DNA from 2 places in the Colwellia sp. BRX8-5 genome. Region 1 is predicted to be linked to the other one. Evidence: predicted binding sites of a transcription regulator. Region 1 holds the regulator's gene; the other holds the start of a gene.
The links. The regulator FliA, encoded in region 1, starts transcription of late flagellar genes. The targets are predictions, from matches to a motif close to CTAAAGNTNNNNNNNNNNNNGCCGATA.

Region 1 (7,892 bases):
ATAACTTTGGCGCCAGAGTTGGAACAGATGTTGCACCAGTCTATGCAAATGGCTGGCGACGATGGTGCTGGCATTGAACCAGGTTTAGCAGAACGGTTACAGAAATCATTAGCTGATGGTGCTCAACAACAAGAAATGGCGGGTGATACGCCAATATTGTTAACCTCAGGGATTTTAAGAGCGGTACTGGCTAAATTTGTTAAATATACTATTCCAGGCTTGCGGGTGATTTCATACCAAGAAATTCCTGATGATAAGCAGATAAAAATAGTAAGCGCCATAGGTCAATAATTACGATATCAGTAATGAGCAGCAGAAAATATTTGCGGTTAAATGAATAAGTCATTAACAGCGATTGCAGTTGATAAGGGGTTAGTTTTGAAAATTAAACGTTTTGTAGCAAAAGATATGAGAAGTGCGCTGACACAAATCAAAGACGAGCTAGGTGCTGACGCTGTGATTATGTCAAATAAACGCGTACCTGAAGGCGTTGAACTAATGGCTGCGGTTGACAACAACGTAGAAATTAAGGCAGCACAACCCGTAATGCAAAATTCTCCTGAAAACAACTCAACAGCGCAAGCAACAAACAGTTTTGACCGTTCGATTGACAATGATGTGGTCAATATTAGACAAAATAATCCTTTGACCAGTCCTAGTGTTTCGCACAACTCGGCAGCAGAAGATACCCGCTTACCCTCAGACAGTTTAGCGGCTTTATTAAGTCGTCAAGTTCAGCAAGCACCTGCAAATATTGGTCAAGGTATTAATCAAGCTCAGCATGATAAAATCGTCCAGGCAGCCGCTAAGCTAAATAATCCAAATAACTCAGCGCAAGTTTCAACGCCAACACCGTCAAGCAATATTGAGCAGCAATTTAAAAGCTTCACCGACCGTTTAGAGCAAAATAGCCAAGAACAAGGTGATGAACAATCAAGCGACTCATATCAACAGCCGGTGATGAACCAAGCACAGTCTTTAGTAAGCGATGGCTTACCGCCACAAAATGTAAATAACGCCGACTTAGAGAAAATGAAACACGAAATGTCTTCTATTCGTGAATTACTAGAACATCAAATTTCGGGGTTAATGTGGCAGGATATGGCGCAAAAAGATCCCGCTCGTGCGATGTTGGTTAATCGACTAATGTCTTTGGGTATGAGCGAACAAGTTTCAGATCAAATTGCAGGTTATATTCCAGCACAAAAAAATGACCAAGATACTTGGTTATTAGCGAAGAAATTTATCAGCCAACAAATTAATACCACTAATAATGACATTATTCATCGTGGTGGCGTGGTTTCATTAGTGGGACCTACCGGCGTAGGTAAAACAACTACCGTAGCTAAACTCGCGGCGCGGTTTGCTCAGATTCATGGCGCAGACCAAGTGGTGATGATCTCAACAGATAACTACCGTATTGCTGGATTTGAACAATTAGCCACTTACGGCCGAATTATTGGTTGTGATGTAAAGCTTGCTGGTGATGCAAAAACCTTAGATACATTGTTGCAACAGTTCTCCAAAAAGAAACTGATACTTATTGATACTGCAGGTATGGGGCAACGTGATATGCGTTTAGCTAAACACCTAACTACTTTAGTTTCTAATGCAAGGGTCAGAATTCGCAACTATTTAGTGTTAGCTGCTAATACTCAACAACGAGTTATGCAAGAAAATGTTGATCGCTTTAAAAAAGTACCTTTAGCTGGCTGTATTTATACTAAACTTGATGAAAGCCTTAGCATAGGAGAAATAATTTCTACTTCGATTCAAAACGGTTTAGCGATAGGCTACTTAACGGATGGACAAAGAGTTCCTGAAGATATTAAAGTTGCAAATGCTGAAAAACTCGTTACGCTAGCAGATAAAATGAGCGCGAAAAATCAAATTAATAATCCAATAAATTGGCGAACAGCACCGATGAGTGCTAATACAGCTGTATTTCCATAACTTGTTCTAAATATGTGAATTTTGAAGCTATAAAAATATGCAGATTAAATGATTATAGGGTTATACTAAATTAAATTGATAGCTATTCGTAAGAAAGTAGAGAAATACGATAAATGAATGATCAAGCAAGTGGCTTAAGAAAAATGCAAAATTCAGCTCCGGTAAAAGTCATTGCTGTCTCTGGCGGTAAAGGCGGAGTAGGTAAAACTAACGTTTCGCTTAATACCGCTATTGCACTTGGACAATTAGGACAACGAGTTTTAGTTTTAGATGCCGATTTAGGCTTGGCTAATGTCGATGTTATGCTAGGTTTGCGGGTAAAACGTAACTTATCACATGTGCTTTCTGGCGAGTGTGAATTAGACGATATAATTATTGAAGGTCCCGCTGGTATTAATATCATTCCTGCTACGTCAGGTTCACAATCTATGGTCGATTTAACGCCTGCTGAACATGCGGGTTTAATTCGCGCTTTTAGTGATATGAACACAAAATTTGATGTACTTATTGTTGACACTGCCGCCGGTATTTCCGACATGGTACTAAGCTTTTGCCGTGCCTCACAAGATGTGATGTTAGTGGTCTGTGATGAACCTACATCTATTACTGATTGCTACGCCTTAATGAAATTATTAAGTCGAGATCATGGTGTATTTAAATTTAAAGTTGTTGCCAACATGGTGAGAACGCCAAGAGAAGGACAGCAACTCTTTGGTAAGCTTTCTAAAGTTACCGATCGATTTTTAGATGTTGCACTTGAACTCGTTGCTGTCATTCCATTTGACGAAAATATAAGAAATTCCGTTAGAAAACAAAAAGCAATTGTTGAAGCTTATCCACAATCGCCTGCAGCGGTTGCTTTTAAATCTTTAGCAGGTAATTTAATTAAATGGCCGGTGCCTAAACAAGCGTCAGGTCATTTAGAGTTTTTTATTGAACAATTGTTAGAACATTAATAACAAGAGTAATCAGATATGAGTACTTTGTTGAAAGTTCTATATCTTTCCTATAATTTAGCGAGTGAGCGATAGTGGTAAAACCAAATGCTTACAGTATTCAAACTGATAAATCTGCTATAATTTCGCAGCATACAGTTTTAGTGAAAAGAATCGCTTATCACCTATTAGCAAGGTTGCCTGCGAGCGTGCAGGTTGATGACCTTATTCAGTCAGGCATGATAGGCCTGCTTGAAGCGTCTAATAATTTTGATCACGGCAAAGGTGCAAGTTTTGAAACCTTTGCTGGTATTCGTATCCGTGGTGCTATGCTTGATGAAATACGCCGTGGTGACTGGACTCCCCGCTCTGTTCATAAAAATAGCCGCATGGTCAGTGAAGCGATAAAATTGCTTGAAGCAAGTTTAGGTCGTGATGTAACTGATATTGAAGTTGCTGAAAAACTTGATATTTCGTTAAATGACTACCATCATATTCTAAGTGAGGTAAGTACCGGTAAAATAATTGGTATTGAAGACTTAAGTACGGGGGCAGATGCTATATCGAATATGGAAGATGTGAATAATAACGATCCCTATGATAATTTTGAAAAAATAGTTTTTAAAAAATCGTTAACAGCATGCATTTCCACTTTACCCGAACGCGAAGCTCTAGTACTGTCACTATATTACGACGAAGAATTAAATCTTCGAGAGATTGGTCAAGTGCTTGATGTAAGTGAGTCGCGTGTTAGCCAAATTCACAGTCAAGCGATGCATAGGTTAAAAGGACGTATGCAATCTTGGCAAAGTTGAGTAGAATATACATATAATCACAATTTTAAAATGTTCTCACCGGAGGGTGCCTTGGATAAAAATATGAAAGTTCTTGTTGTTGATGATTTTTCAACGATGAGACGTATCGTCAAAAACTTGTTACGAGATTTAGGTTTCACTAACATTTCAGAAGCAGATGACGGTAGCACTGCTTTACCGATGTTAAAAGAAGGCTCTTTTGACTTTGTTGTAACTGATTGGAATATGCCAGGTATGCAAGGTATTGATTTGCTCAAAGCCATCCGTGCCGATGCGAAGTTATCACATATCCCAGTATTGCTGATTACTGCTGAAGCAAAGAAAGAACAAATTGTGATGGCGGCTCAAGCGGGTGTTAATGGCTATATTGTAAAACCATTTACCGCAGCGACGTTAAACGCCAAGTTAGATAAAATATTTCAACGCTTAGGTTAATTCCTTAATTAGATAGATAATTAATTAATCTAAACGTGAGGTTTTTGCATGAGTGCGAATACAAATGTGCATGTTTCTTTGGAAGAAGCAAAGCTACTGGTCGAATATTTAGAAAGTGGTCAACAAGACAAGGCAGATGAATTAATTGCTGAAATTCAAAATCCAATTAATTCTGAATTGTTTGCTGAAATAGGCAAGCTGACTCGCCAACTACATGACTCATTAAATAATTTTCAATTAGATTCCAGGTTAAATGATTTAGCGACAGCAGATATCCCCGATGCTCAAGAACGTCTAAACTACGTTATAACGCGAACGGAAGAAGCCGCTAATAAAACCATGGATGCTGTTGAATCTATTTTTCCCGTTGTGGATACGATACAAAAGCAAATAAAGGCTGTTAATCCGTTATGGCAAAAATTAATGCATAACAAATTGGAATTAACCGAATTTAAAAGTTTATGTGTTGATATAGATTTATTATTAAAAACGACAGATAGAGAATCAGTGCGTATGCATGATTTAATGACTGATGTTTTGATGGCGCAAGATTTTCAAGATTTAACCGGACAAGTTATTCGTAAAGTTATTGATCTAGTTCGTGAAGTAGAGGATAGCTTGATTGGTATGCTAACCGCTTTTGGTATTACGACAGATAGTAATGCAGAGCGAAGTAAACCTAAAGTAGGTGATAACTTAGTTGAAGGCCCGATCGTTAATGCAGCACAACGTGATGATGTTGTCGCTGACCAAGATGATGTTGATGACCTTTTATCAAGTTTAGGATTTTAATAGGAGTTGCTGGATGTCATTTGAGCAAGATGAAGAGATTCTTCAGGATTTTTTAATAGAAGCTGGAGAAATACTTGAAACGCTTTCGGAACAACTCGTAGAACTTGAAAACGACCCCGATAATGCCGAATTATTAAATGCTATTTTTAGAGGTTTTCACACCGTTAAAGGTGGAGCCGGATTTTTAGCATTACATAATTTAGTTGACGTATGTCATGGCGCGGAAAATATTTTCGATCTGTTACGTACCAACCAACGTAGTGTTAGTGCAAGCTTAATGGATGTTATTTTACAAGCGCTTGATGTTGTAAATGAAATGTTTGTACAAGTTCAAAACGGCGAGAAACTTGATAAAGCTGATGCTCAACTACTTGCAGAATTGCATCGTTTAAGCCAACCAGAAGGCAAAGAGCAAGCGCCTGCGCCAGTCGTTGTTGAAGCAGTAGCTACTCATGAAAGCGAAAGTTCTTCTAGCGATGAAATGTCAGAAGATGAATTTGAACGACTTCTCGACGAACTCCATGGTGGTGGCTCAGCTTCTACGCCAGCCCCAGCACCTGTAGAAACAGCAACGTCTTCAGACAGCAATGATATTTCAGATGACGAATTTGAATCCTTACTCGATGAACTTCACGGTCAAGGTGCTTTTTCGCCTGAAGTCGCTGCTAATAATTCAAGTAAACCATCTTCATCGAATAGCAGTTCATCAGATGAAATAAGTGACGATGACTTTGAAGCTTTATTAGACGAATTACATGGTCAAGGTCAAGCGCCGAAATTATCTGTTACTCCAGCACCTAGTGCACCAACACCAGCACCAACACCAGCACCAACACCTGTTGCTCAAACACCAGCCGCGAAGCCAGCACCGGTAGCTCCTGCAGCTAAACCTGTCGCTAAAGCGCCAGTGCCAGAAAAAGCGCCCGCTAAAGCAATGCAGGGTGAAACGACTGTTAGGGTTGACACTAAACGTCTTGATCAAATTATGAATATGGTTGGTGAGCTTGTTTTAGTGAGAAATCGCTTAACAAGTTTGGGCTTAACCAAAGAGGATGAAGATTTAACGAAAGCTGTTTCTAACCTTGATGCGGTAACGACTGATTTGCAAGGTGCGGTAATGAAAACCCGTATGCAGCCAATCAAGAAAGTCTTTGGACGATTTCCTCGAGTTGTTCGAGATTTAGCGCGCAGTTTAGACAAAGAAATTAAATTAGTGCTCAAAGGTGAAGAAACCGATCTAGATAAAAACCTTGTTGAGGCACTCGCTGATCCATTAGTGCATTTAGTGAGAAACTCTGTAGATCACGGTATAGAAATGCCTGATAAGCGCGAAGCATTGGGGAAACCAAGAGAAGGTGTCGTGGTGCTTTCTGCTTCTCAAGAGGGTGACCATATATTATTAACCATCAAAGATGATGGTGCAGGCATGAATGCAGAAAAGCTCAAAGAAATCGCGATTACTCGTGGTGTTCTTGACGCTGACTCTGCGGCTAGAATGACAGATAAAGAAGCCTTTAGTTTAATTTTTGCTCCAGGGTTCTCTACCAAGACTGAAATTTCAGAAGTTTCAGGCCGTGGTGTTGGCATGGATGTAGTCAAGACTAAGATCACCCAGTTAAACGGTACGGTAAGTATAGATTCTGAAATGGGCGTAGGTACAATCTTAGAGATTAAAGTACCGTTAACGTTAGCTATTTTACCGACATTAATGGTTATTGTTGGTAAGCAAACATTTGCTTTACCACTTGCTGGCGTGAATGAAATATTTCATCTTGATTTAACCACCACCAACGTTGTTGATGGACAATTAACCATTATTGTTCGTAAAAAGGCGATTCCACTCTTCTACTTAGATAAGTGGTTAGTACGTGATTTTGTTGAGAAGCCAAGAGAAAAAGGTCATGTGGTTATTGTTCAATTGGGCAATCAGCAAATTGGCTTTGTGGTCGACAGTCTAATTGGTCAAGAAGAGGTGGTGATAAAGCCACTCGACCGTCTATTACACGGCACACCAGGTATGGCCGGCGCAACAATTACCAGCGATGGTGGTATAGCGTTAATTATCGATGTGCCTAATATGCTGAAGTTTTACGCAAAAAAATCTGTTGTTAATAAAAAATTACGCTCTTAACGTATAATAAAGCCCTATTAAATTTTATTAGGGCTTTTTCATTCATAATAACAAATGAGATAATAAATGCCCTATAAGGTGTTGGTTGTTGATGACTCGAGTTTCTTTAGACGTCGAGTTACCGATATTTTAAATAAAGATCCGAACCTTACTGTTATTGATGTTGCTGTAAATGGTAAAGATGCTGTTGAAAAGGCTGTATCATTAAAGCCTGATGTGATCACCATGGATATAGAAATGCCATTGCTTAATGGTATTGAAGCTGTGAAACAAATAATGGCGAAAGCGCCAACATCAATCTTAATGTTTTCATCGCTCACTCATCAAGGTGCTAATGCTACCCTCGAGGCCTTAGAAGCCGGAGCACTTGATTTTCTCCCGAAAAAATTCAGTGAAATAGCCAAAACAACTGATGATGCAGGTAGTTTGCTGCGTCAACGAGTGGTTCAATTAGCGAAGACTAACGGTTTATTGAAAAGAAAATTGGCAGTAAAAGCTCACGCGTCACGAATTAGCCTATCTTCAACGGCCACTAATCCGGTGAGTAAACCCGTAAATAAATTCGACATTCAATCGAGAACTCCGCTGCGAACAACTAAAACTGAACCGAGTCAAAGCGAAAGTATTCGCAGTCAGGTTGTTAAAAGAAGCTCAGGTAAAAGTTACCAACTACTCGCTATAGGTACATCAACGGGGGGACCAATTGCCTTACAAAAAATATTAACGCAATTGCCGCAAAACTTTCCGCTACCCATTATTCTAATACAGCATATGCCCGCTGCTTTTACTTTTGCTTTTGCCAATCGTTTAAATACCTTGTGCAATATTAAT
Region 2 (7,892 bases), on a different contig from region 1:
GATACAGCCAATACCGAAGCTATTTCAGCCGCAGAGGTATCAATAATGCCTAAAAAAAGTTTGTCTGCTAAAGCGGAACCTGAGCAAATATCATTTACCGCAACAATTAAATATATGAATTTAGAAGGGGGCTTTTTTGGATTAATTTCTAAAGAAGGTAAGCATTGGTTACCGCTGAATTTAGAAAAAGAATTCCAAAAAGATGGCGCTGTTATCAAAGTAACAGGCAAAGCTATCACGGGTATGATGACTATTCAGCAATGGGGAACTCCTTTTTCAATTACCGATATTGAATTAATTACTGCAGCGAATAAAGCGCCTGAAAATAAGAACCTGCAGTAGTTTTACTTACTGAGCGAAGGTTGCATCAATAATGTTAGATGACTAATGTTAGGTGACGATTTTCACCTGAAATGATGATTTGATAGATACCACGATATTCTTGTTCTGTCATTAGTGATACAAAGCTTTGGCTTAGTCATTCTGCCAATTGTATTAAGGTATGTAGCGGTGTTACTTACAGAGCGAAGGTTGCATCCATAATGTTAGATGAGTAATGTTAGGTGACGGTTTTTACCTGAAATGATGATTTGATAGATACCACGATATTCTTGTTCTGTCATTAGTGATACAAAGCTTTGGCTTAGTCATTCTGCCAATTGTATTAAGGTATGTAGCGGTGTTACTTGCAGAGCGAAGGTTGCATTAGTAATGTTAGGTGTCGATTTTCACCTGAAATGATGATTTGATAGATACCACGATATTCTTGTTCTGTCATTGGTGATACTGAGCTTTGGCTTAGTAATTCTGCCAATTGTGCCGTGGTGTTACTGTGTCCAAACACTACGGTGTTCTCTTGTTCTTTGATCAATTGCCAGGCGAGTTGCTCTAATTTATTGGGCGCATAATTTTTGATCGCAAGTTGTTGCTGTTGTGCTAGCGGTGTAGCCGTTGCCATAGTCCGTTGATAGCGCGTACTGTATATATTTTCTATTTCTGCATTCTCTAGAATACGCGCAAGTTCTTTTGCTCTATATGTACCGCATTGTGTTAATCCAGAATCTTCTTGTTCAGTTTTGTTTTCAGCATGACGAATTAAATAAAGGCTGTAGCTTTTACTTTCCTTTTGTATATAAGCGTTTTCAGTCGCATTAACGATTAAAATAGGTATGTTGATAAAAAAAATTAACAGTAAAATTAATTTATTCATAACATACCTTTTTCGACTCATGCTTATTCACTATTAAAATAAACGATTCAAACCATTCAATGCAGCAACACGAAATGCCTCAGCCATCGTTGGATAATTAAACGTGGTATTAACAAAGTATTCAATGGTATTACCGCCATTGGTTTGTTGCATAATTGCTTGACCAATATGAATGATTTCAGCCGCATTTTCACCAAAACAATGAATACCTAAAATTTCTTTAGTTTCGCTGTGAAAAAGTATCTTCAGGGAACCGACTAAACTATTTGATATTTGTGCTCTTGCTAAATGTTTGAACTGGGCACGACCAACCTCATAAGGAATTTTTGCCGCGGTCAGTTCTTGTTCTGTCTTACCAACAGAGCTTATTTCTGGAATCGTGTAGATACCTGTAGGAATATCAGCAATAAGTTTTGCTGTACTTTGGTGATCTATCATCGCTGAAGCTGCTAACCGGCCTTGATCATAAGCGGCACTGGCTAAGCTTGGGTAACCAATGACATCACCAACCGCATATATATTGTCGACACTGGTTTGATATTGATCGTTGACTTTTAGTTGCCCACGTCCATCTGCTGATAATCCTGCATTTTCAACTTTTAAGTCGGCTGTATTACCTGTTCGCCCATTAGCAAAGAGTAAACAGTCGGCGCGCATTTTTTTACCTGATTCTAAATGAACAACCACAGAGTCGTCGGATGCTTCAACTCGTGCAATCGCTTCGCCATGACGGATCACTACACCATTATTCCATAAGTGGTAGCTGAGTGAATCAGACATTTCTGCATCTAAAAAAGAAAGCAGTCTATCTCGGGTATTAATTAAATCTACCTTTACACCTAAACCTCTAAATATAGAGGCGTATTCGGAACCAATAACACCAGCACCATAAATAATGATAGAACGGGGATCATGCTTAAGTGATAAGATGGTATCTGAGTCATAGACTCGCGGATGGTTAAAATCAATATCTTTAGGTCGGTAGGGATGTGAACCAGTAGCAATAACAATTTGCTTTGCCGTAATTTGTTCAATGGCGCCCTCGTTATTCACTATTCTAAGCGTATGGGCATCAATAAAAGACGCTTCACCCGAAATCAGTTCAACGCGGTTACGATCATAAAAGCCACTGCGTAGCTGCACTTGTTTACGAATAACCGAAGAGGCATGTTTAAGAATAGCTGGGAACGTTAAGTGTTTTGCTTTTTCATGGCCTCTAAAAAGTGGACTCGCGTTATACTCAATGAGTCGGCTAACACTTTGACGTAAAGCTTTTGAAGGAATAGTTCCCCAATGCGTACAACCACCGCCAACGTCTTTATATCGTTCAACAATAGCAACACGTTTTTCTTTTTTAGATAGCTCCATAGCCGTACCTTCGCCACCTGGTCCGGTACCTATAATTATTGCATCGTAATCGTAATCGTTATTTGTTTTCTTCTTCGTTTTAGCTTTATTTTGAGTTGCCAAAATCTTGCCTTAAATTCCTACTAAGATAAAAAAATTTTAGCAGGAATTTAGACATCTGACCATGTAAAAGCTTATTAATCTAGAGGGTTTATGCCAGTTGGGTTAATAAGCGTTGAAAATGTTGTTGCTGGTCTGCCAAGTGCTGCTTAAATTCTTGGTATTGCGCTGCTAATTCAGAGCTCTCAACGTCGGCGATTAATTTATCGCGCCTACTGGCAAGTAATTTTTTACGCACATCATAGTAGTCATTAATTCTACTAATGAGTAAATCATATTCTTGCTGTAGTTTTTCTCGCATTTGCTCCGCATTTGGATGAGAGAGTAACTTCTTCTGGCTACGTTTAAATACCATAGCTAAGCGCGCTTTTTCAATTTTGTCATCCGGGTAAGTCCGTAGTTTTGAGGTAAGATTCAAAAACTCACAACCCTTAATCAACCATTTAGTTGGATCAAACTGCCACCAACGAATGCCGTTACGATAATCATTTTCAAAAATATGATGATAGTTATGATAGCCCTCACCAAAAGTTAAAAAAGCAAGAAAGCCATTATCTCGTGCAGTATTTCTTTCTGTGTAAGTTTGTTTACCCCAGATATGTGCCAAAGAATTAATGAAAAAAGTAGTGTGATGGCTTAACACTAAACGCAAGAAACCGACTAAAAGTAAACTACTAATAATATCGCCGTGCCATAAACCAAATAAAATAGGTACACCAAAGTTCATTAATATTGTCAGCAACAAATAATTTCTGTGCTGCCACATTACAATAGCGTCTTTTTGTAAATCACGGGTATTGTCGTAATTAGCATATCGATGCGCTTGATACTCACGAAGCATCCAACCGATATGTGAATACCAAAAGCCTTTTTTAGCTGAATAGGGGTCTTTGTCATTATTATCGACATGCTTATGATGAACTCTATGATCAGAAGCCCAATGTAATATACTATTTTGTAAGGCAAATGCTCCGCCTAGTGCAAAAATGAAACGCAGCGAAGCATGTGCTTGATAGGTTTTGTGCGACCATAATCGGTGATAGCCAGCAGTAATAGACATACCACAATAGATAAAGCAGCATAGTGCTACTACAAGTTCAGTGGTATCAAAACCGTGTGTTATTGCTCGATACGGGACGCCAATTGCGGCAACTAAAAAGGTAATTAAAAACACACTAAAATTTAGCCAAACGATTTTAGGTTTATTCATGTAATAAGAATTCCATCAGTAAAAAACGAACACTAAGTAAATAATTTCAGTGTACACGTGTACTCTATTTTAACTTTGATCACTTTTCAGTCAAGGTAATTTTTATTAAACTTTTTATCTTCAATCAATAATACTGGATTTAAATGTAGATGTTAGTGATCAAGTTTCTAGTAAATAGATGAAAATTCAGTATGATATAAACAGGCTAAAGTATAGGTTAATTAAGTAATGAGCGGGATTCGGGCACAGCAAAAAGAAAAAACACGTCGACAAATAATTGATGCTGCTCTTGGGCAGTTAAGTAGTGAACGTAGCTTTTCGAGTTTGAGCTTACGGGAAGTCGCTAAAGAGGCTGGCTTAGCACCAACATCATTTTATCGACATTTTTCTGATATGAACGAACTAGGTTTGACGCTGGTCGATGAAGCGGGTTTAACTTTGCGTCAATTAATGCGACAAGCTCGCCAACGAATTGAAAAAGGTGGTTCTGTCATTCAAATATCTGTCGTTACCTTTATGGAGTTTATTGAAAGTAACGGTAATATATTTCGCTTATTATTACGAGAGCGTTCTGGAACGTCAGCTGCTTTTCGAGCGGCGGTAAATCGAGAAGTGCGTTATTTCACCTTAGAATTATGTGATTATTTACAGCAAGCAAATAAATTGAATGCGGATGTGGCTTTTTTACAAGCCGATGCAGCGGTGACTATCGTATTTAGTGCTGGCTCTGATGCATTAGATGTTGATAAAGAGGATCGTCAACAAATTTCAATGCGTACCATTCAGCAGCTGCGCTTTATAGCACGGGGAGCTGCTGAATTTAGCAATAGGGGAGTAAAAAAGTAAAAACGTTACTTTTTACGTGAAAGTATCACACCTGTTTCAACATGGTGGGTATATGGAAACTGATCAAATAACGCAAATTTTTCAATATTGTGTGTCTTTATTAGTTCAACTAAGTTTTCTTTTAATGTCTCAGGATTACATGAGATATAAACAATACGTTCAAATCGGCTGACTAACTCAACGCTGTCAGGGTCAAGGCCAGCTCTTGGTGGATCAACTAATACTGTATCGTAATTATAGCTTTTAAGATCGAAACCTTCTAGACGACGAAATACTCGCTCACCGTTCATCGCTTGACTAAAATCTTCACTAGACATTCTTATTATATCAACATTGGTTAACTGGTTTGCGGTGATATTATTTTGTGCTGATTTTACTGATGTTTTCGATATTTCAGTACCTAAAACCCGATCAAAGTTTTCAGCGAGTGCGATACTAAAGTTACCATTACCACAATAGAGTTCGATTAAGTCACCACCGATATTTTGTGTGCCTTGCTTTGCCCAAAGTAGCATTTGCTCATTAACGTGCCCATTAGGCTGTGTAAAACTATTTTCTACTTGCTCGTAGATATAAGTTTTATCGCCAACAGTTAACTTCTCAGTGACATAATCTTTATCAAGGATAAATTTTTGTTTTTTAGCACGGCCAATAATATCAACAGGGGCTATTGCTGAAAGGGTTGATTTTAGTGTTGCCGCTTCAGTTAGCCATTCTTCATCTAATTGTCTGTGATACAACAAGCTTATTAAAAGCTCGCCACTGAGCGTTGATAAAAAATCGACTTGAAATAATCGATGACGAAGTGACGGTTTATCTTTAATTTCGTCAAGCAAGGCTTTCATAGCTTGATTAATGAGTTTACTGGCAACCGGAAAAGTGTCGACGCGATACTTTTCTTTCGTTTCACTATTAAACATAATATAAAATAAGTCATCATTGTCATGCCAAACTCTAAATTCTGCTCGTAATCTATAGTTTAAAGGATCTGATCGAAAAACATCAAAATTTGGTAAGTCAAAATCACTAAACAATTTAGCGATATCATCCTGTTTGTTATCAAGTTGTTTATCATAAAATTGTGGTGCAATGTGACTAAACATATATAAGCCTTAAACGTAGAAAGAATTAAAGAATATTATACCCAACTCTAGTGAGTATTAAAGAGGCGCTGAGTTTAGCGATTGTGATTACTTTGTCTAGTCATTTGTCTATAATTTTCTTACAAGAGATTGACTTCTTGCTAAAGTTTTACGAAAAAATGCCGATATATTAGCCATATTAAATTTAAGGATCTTTAGATCTTTGATTGTGTTTAATTAAAATTTAATTAGATACTGGAGAGTAACAATGAATAAAATTGATAATCAGACAAGGTTGCCGAATTATTTAGGGCAAAGTCGTAAAAGTGAACCAGCAAATAATGAAGTCGTTAAACGAGAAATGCCAGCAGAGTCAGTTAATACACTGGCATTAAACCATCGTGCTGCCATTACGATGAAAATTATATCTCAATCAATTTCTAGTCAGATTTCAGCAAATTTTCAAAAGATTACCGATGCACCACAAGCAACTAATGTAGTGATGAGTGATATCAGTAAAACAGCGTTAACTGAAAGCGAGCCATCAACTAGCCTTTTTGATTTCGAAGCAGTGGCTCGTAATGTTATGGACTTTGTTAGCGCGAGTATCTTAGCTGCCCAAGCAAATGGAGCGAGTGAGGATAAGTTAAAAGAGATGTTTGAGCAGGGGCGTGCTGGGGCGAATTTAGGTATTGATCAAGCAAAAGGCGATTTAAAAGATCTCGCCATGCTTGACGATGACTTAAACCAAGGTATAGAAAAAAGTCGTACGCTTATTAACAAGGGAATTGATGACCTCCATGAACAAATGTTTCCTTCAGCCAATAAATCAAATGAGAAGGTATCAGAGTTAACGCCAATTATCAGTTCTACAGCAATTGATAGCGAATTATACACAAGCAATTCAAAAAGTAGCGAGCTGAGTATTACCACTACTGACGGTGATGTAGTTTCAATATCATTTAGCGAATTACAAGAATATGCCAGTAAAGAAGCTTACCAGTATCAAGGGAGTAGCCAGGGGGGATCGACAAATTATAGTAGTACCAGTAGTCAGTATCATGAAATCAACTTTTCTTATAGCGTAGAGGGTGAACTTGATGATGATGAAAAAGCAGCAATCGAAGCATTAATTAAAGACGTAAATTCATTACAAAAAGATTTCTTTAATGGCGATGTTAATAAAGCTTTTGAAAAAGCAGTTGAACTTGGCTTCGATAATAAACAGATAACTAGTTTTAGTATGGACTTGCAACAAACAAAAACCAGTTATGTTAGCCAAGCGTATACAGCAGTGGCAGAGTTGGATGATAAATTAGCGCCTAGTGTCGGAAAAGACCTGAGGCCTTTAATTGACTTCTTAGATCAGTTTAACCAACTGCAAGAACAAGCAGATAAAATATTGTCTAAGAATGATGATGCTTTTGGTCAGTTACTTGATGCAGTCTTTAAAGCTGAGTTTGGTGACGATAAAGTCGCTAAAGAAAAGTTCGATAAAGTAATAGATACGGTTAAGTCTGACAACATTAAGCTTTAATAGATAAAATAAACCCACGCTAACGTGGGTTTATTTAGGATAACTTACCAAGAAGAACGGTTATTCTTCTTCAAGATTTTTTTCTGGACGTTCCTTAGCTTCACGGACTTTCAAAGTACGCTGCTGAAATTCAGTATCATTAAGCGATGAAACAGCCGCATCAGCCGCATCAGCTGACATTTCAACAAAACCAAAACCACGACGCTTTCCAGTATGTTTATCTTTCATTAAACGAACAGAATGAACTTGACCATGTTCAGAGAATAACTCTCTAATCGATGATTCATTTGCTCGGTAAGGTAGATTCCCTACATATAACGTTTTTATTTCTTCATCAGCACTTTCTGCAGTAGTTGATGAACCTATAAGTGGCGCAATAAAAGTACTTACTAAAACTAATATCGCAGTAATTTCTGGTGAGCTGCCAATAACAGTTGATAAAATGTAAGCAATAACAGCAAATACTACTGCGACTATAAATGTTAACCCTTGAGGAGACTTCATATATGAATACCTAATTATTATTTTAAATTCTAAATT

Region 2: a site for FliA is predicted at 5,977-6,003, ahead of H4J62_RS01560 (DUF5610 domain-containing protein). Genes of this name have one in related genera too.

What each region holds. Positions count from the first base shown of each region.
Region 1 is NZ_JACGVR010000001.1:188,864-196,755, forward strand. It holds gene flhA (flagellar biosynthesis protein FlhA) at 1-291, shown strand, start outside; gene flhF (flagellar biosynthesis protein FlhF) at 334-1,953, shown strand; gene H4J62_RS00810 (MinD/ParA family protein) at 2,067-2,909, shown strand; gene H4J62_RS00815 (RNA polymerase sigma factor FliA) at 2,984-3,703, shown strand; gene cheY (chemotaxis response regulator CheY) at 3,755-4,138, shown strand; gene H4J62_RS00825 (protein phosphatase CheZ) at 4,187-4,930, shown strand; gene H4J62_RS00830 (chemotaxis protein CheA) at 4,944-7,061, shown strand; gene H4J62_RS00835 (chemotaxis response regulator protein-glutamate methylesterase) at 7,128-7,892, shown strand, end outside.
Region 2 is NZ_JACGVR010000002.1:542-8,433, reverse strand. It holds gene H4J62_RS01590 (hypothetical protein) at 1-342, shown strand, start outside; gene H4J62_RS01585 (histidine phosphatase family protein) at 683-1,210, opposite strand; gene sthA (Si-specific NAD(P)(+) transhydrogenase) at 1,244-2,680, opposite strand; gene H4J62_RS01575 (fatty acid desaturase) at 2,769-3,887, opposite strand; gene fabR (HTH-type transcriptional repressor FabR) at 4,116-4,733, shown strand; gene trmA (tRNA (uridine(54)-C5)-methyltransferase TrmA) at 4,739-5,836, opposite strand; gene H4J62_RS01560 (DUF5610 domain-containing protein) at 6,084-7,352, shown strand; gene H4J62_RS01555 (RNA-binding protein) at 7,413-7,856, opposite strand.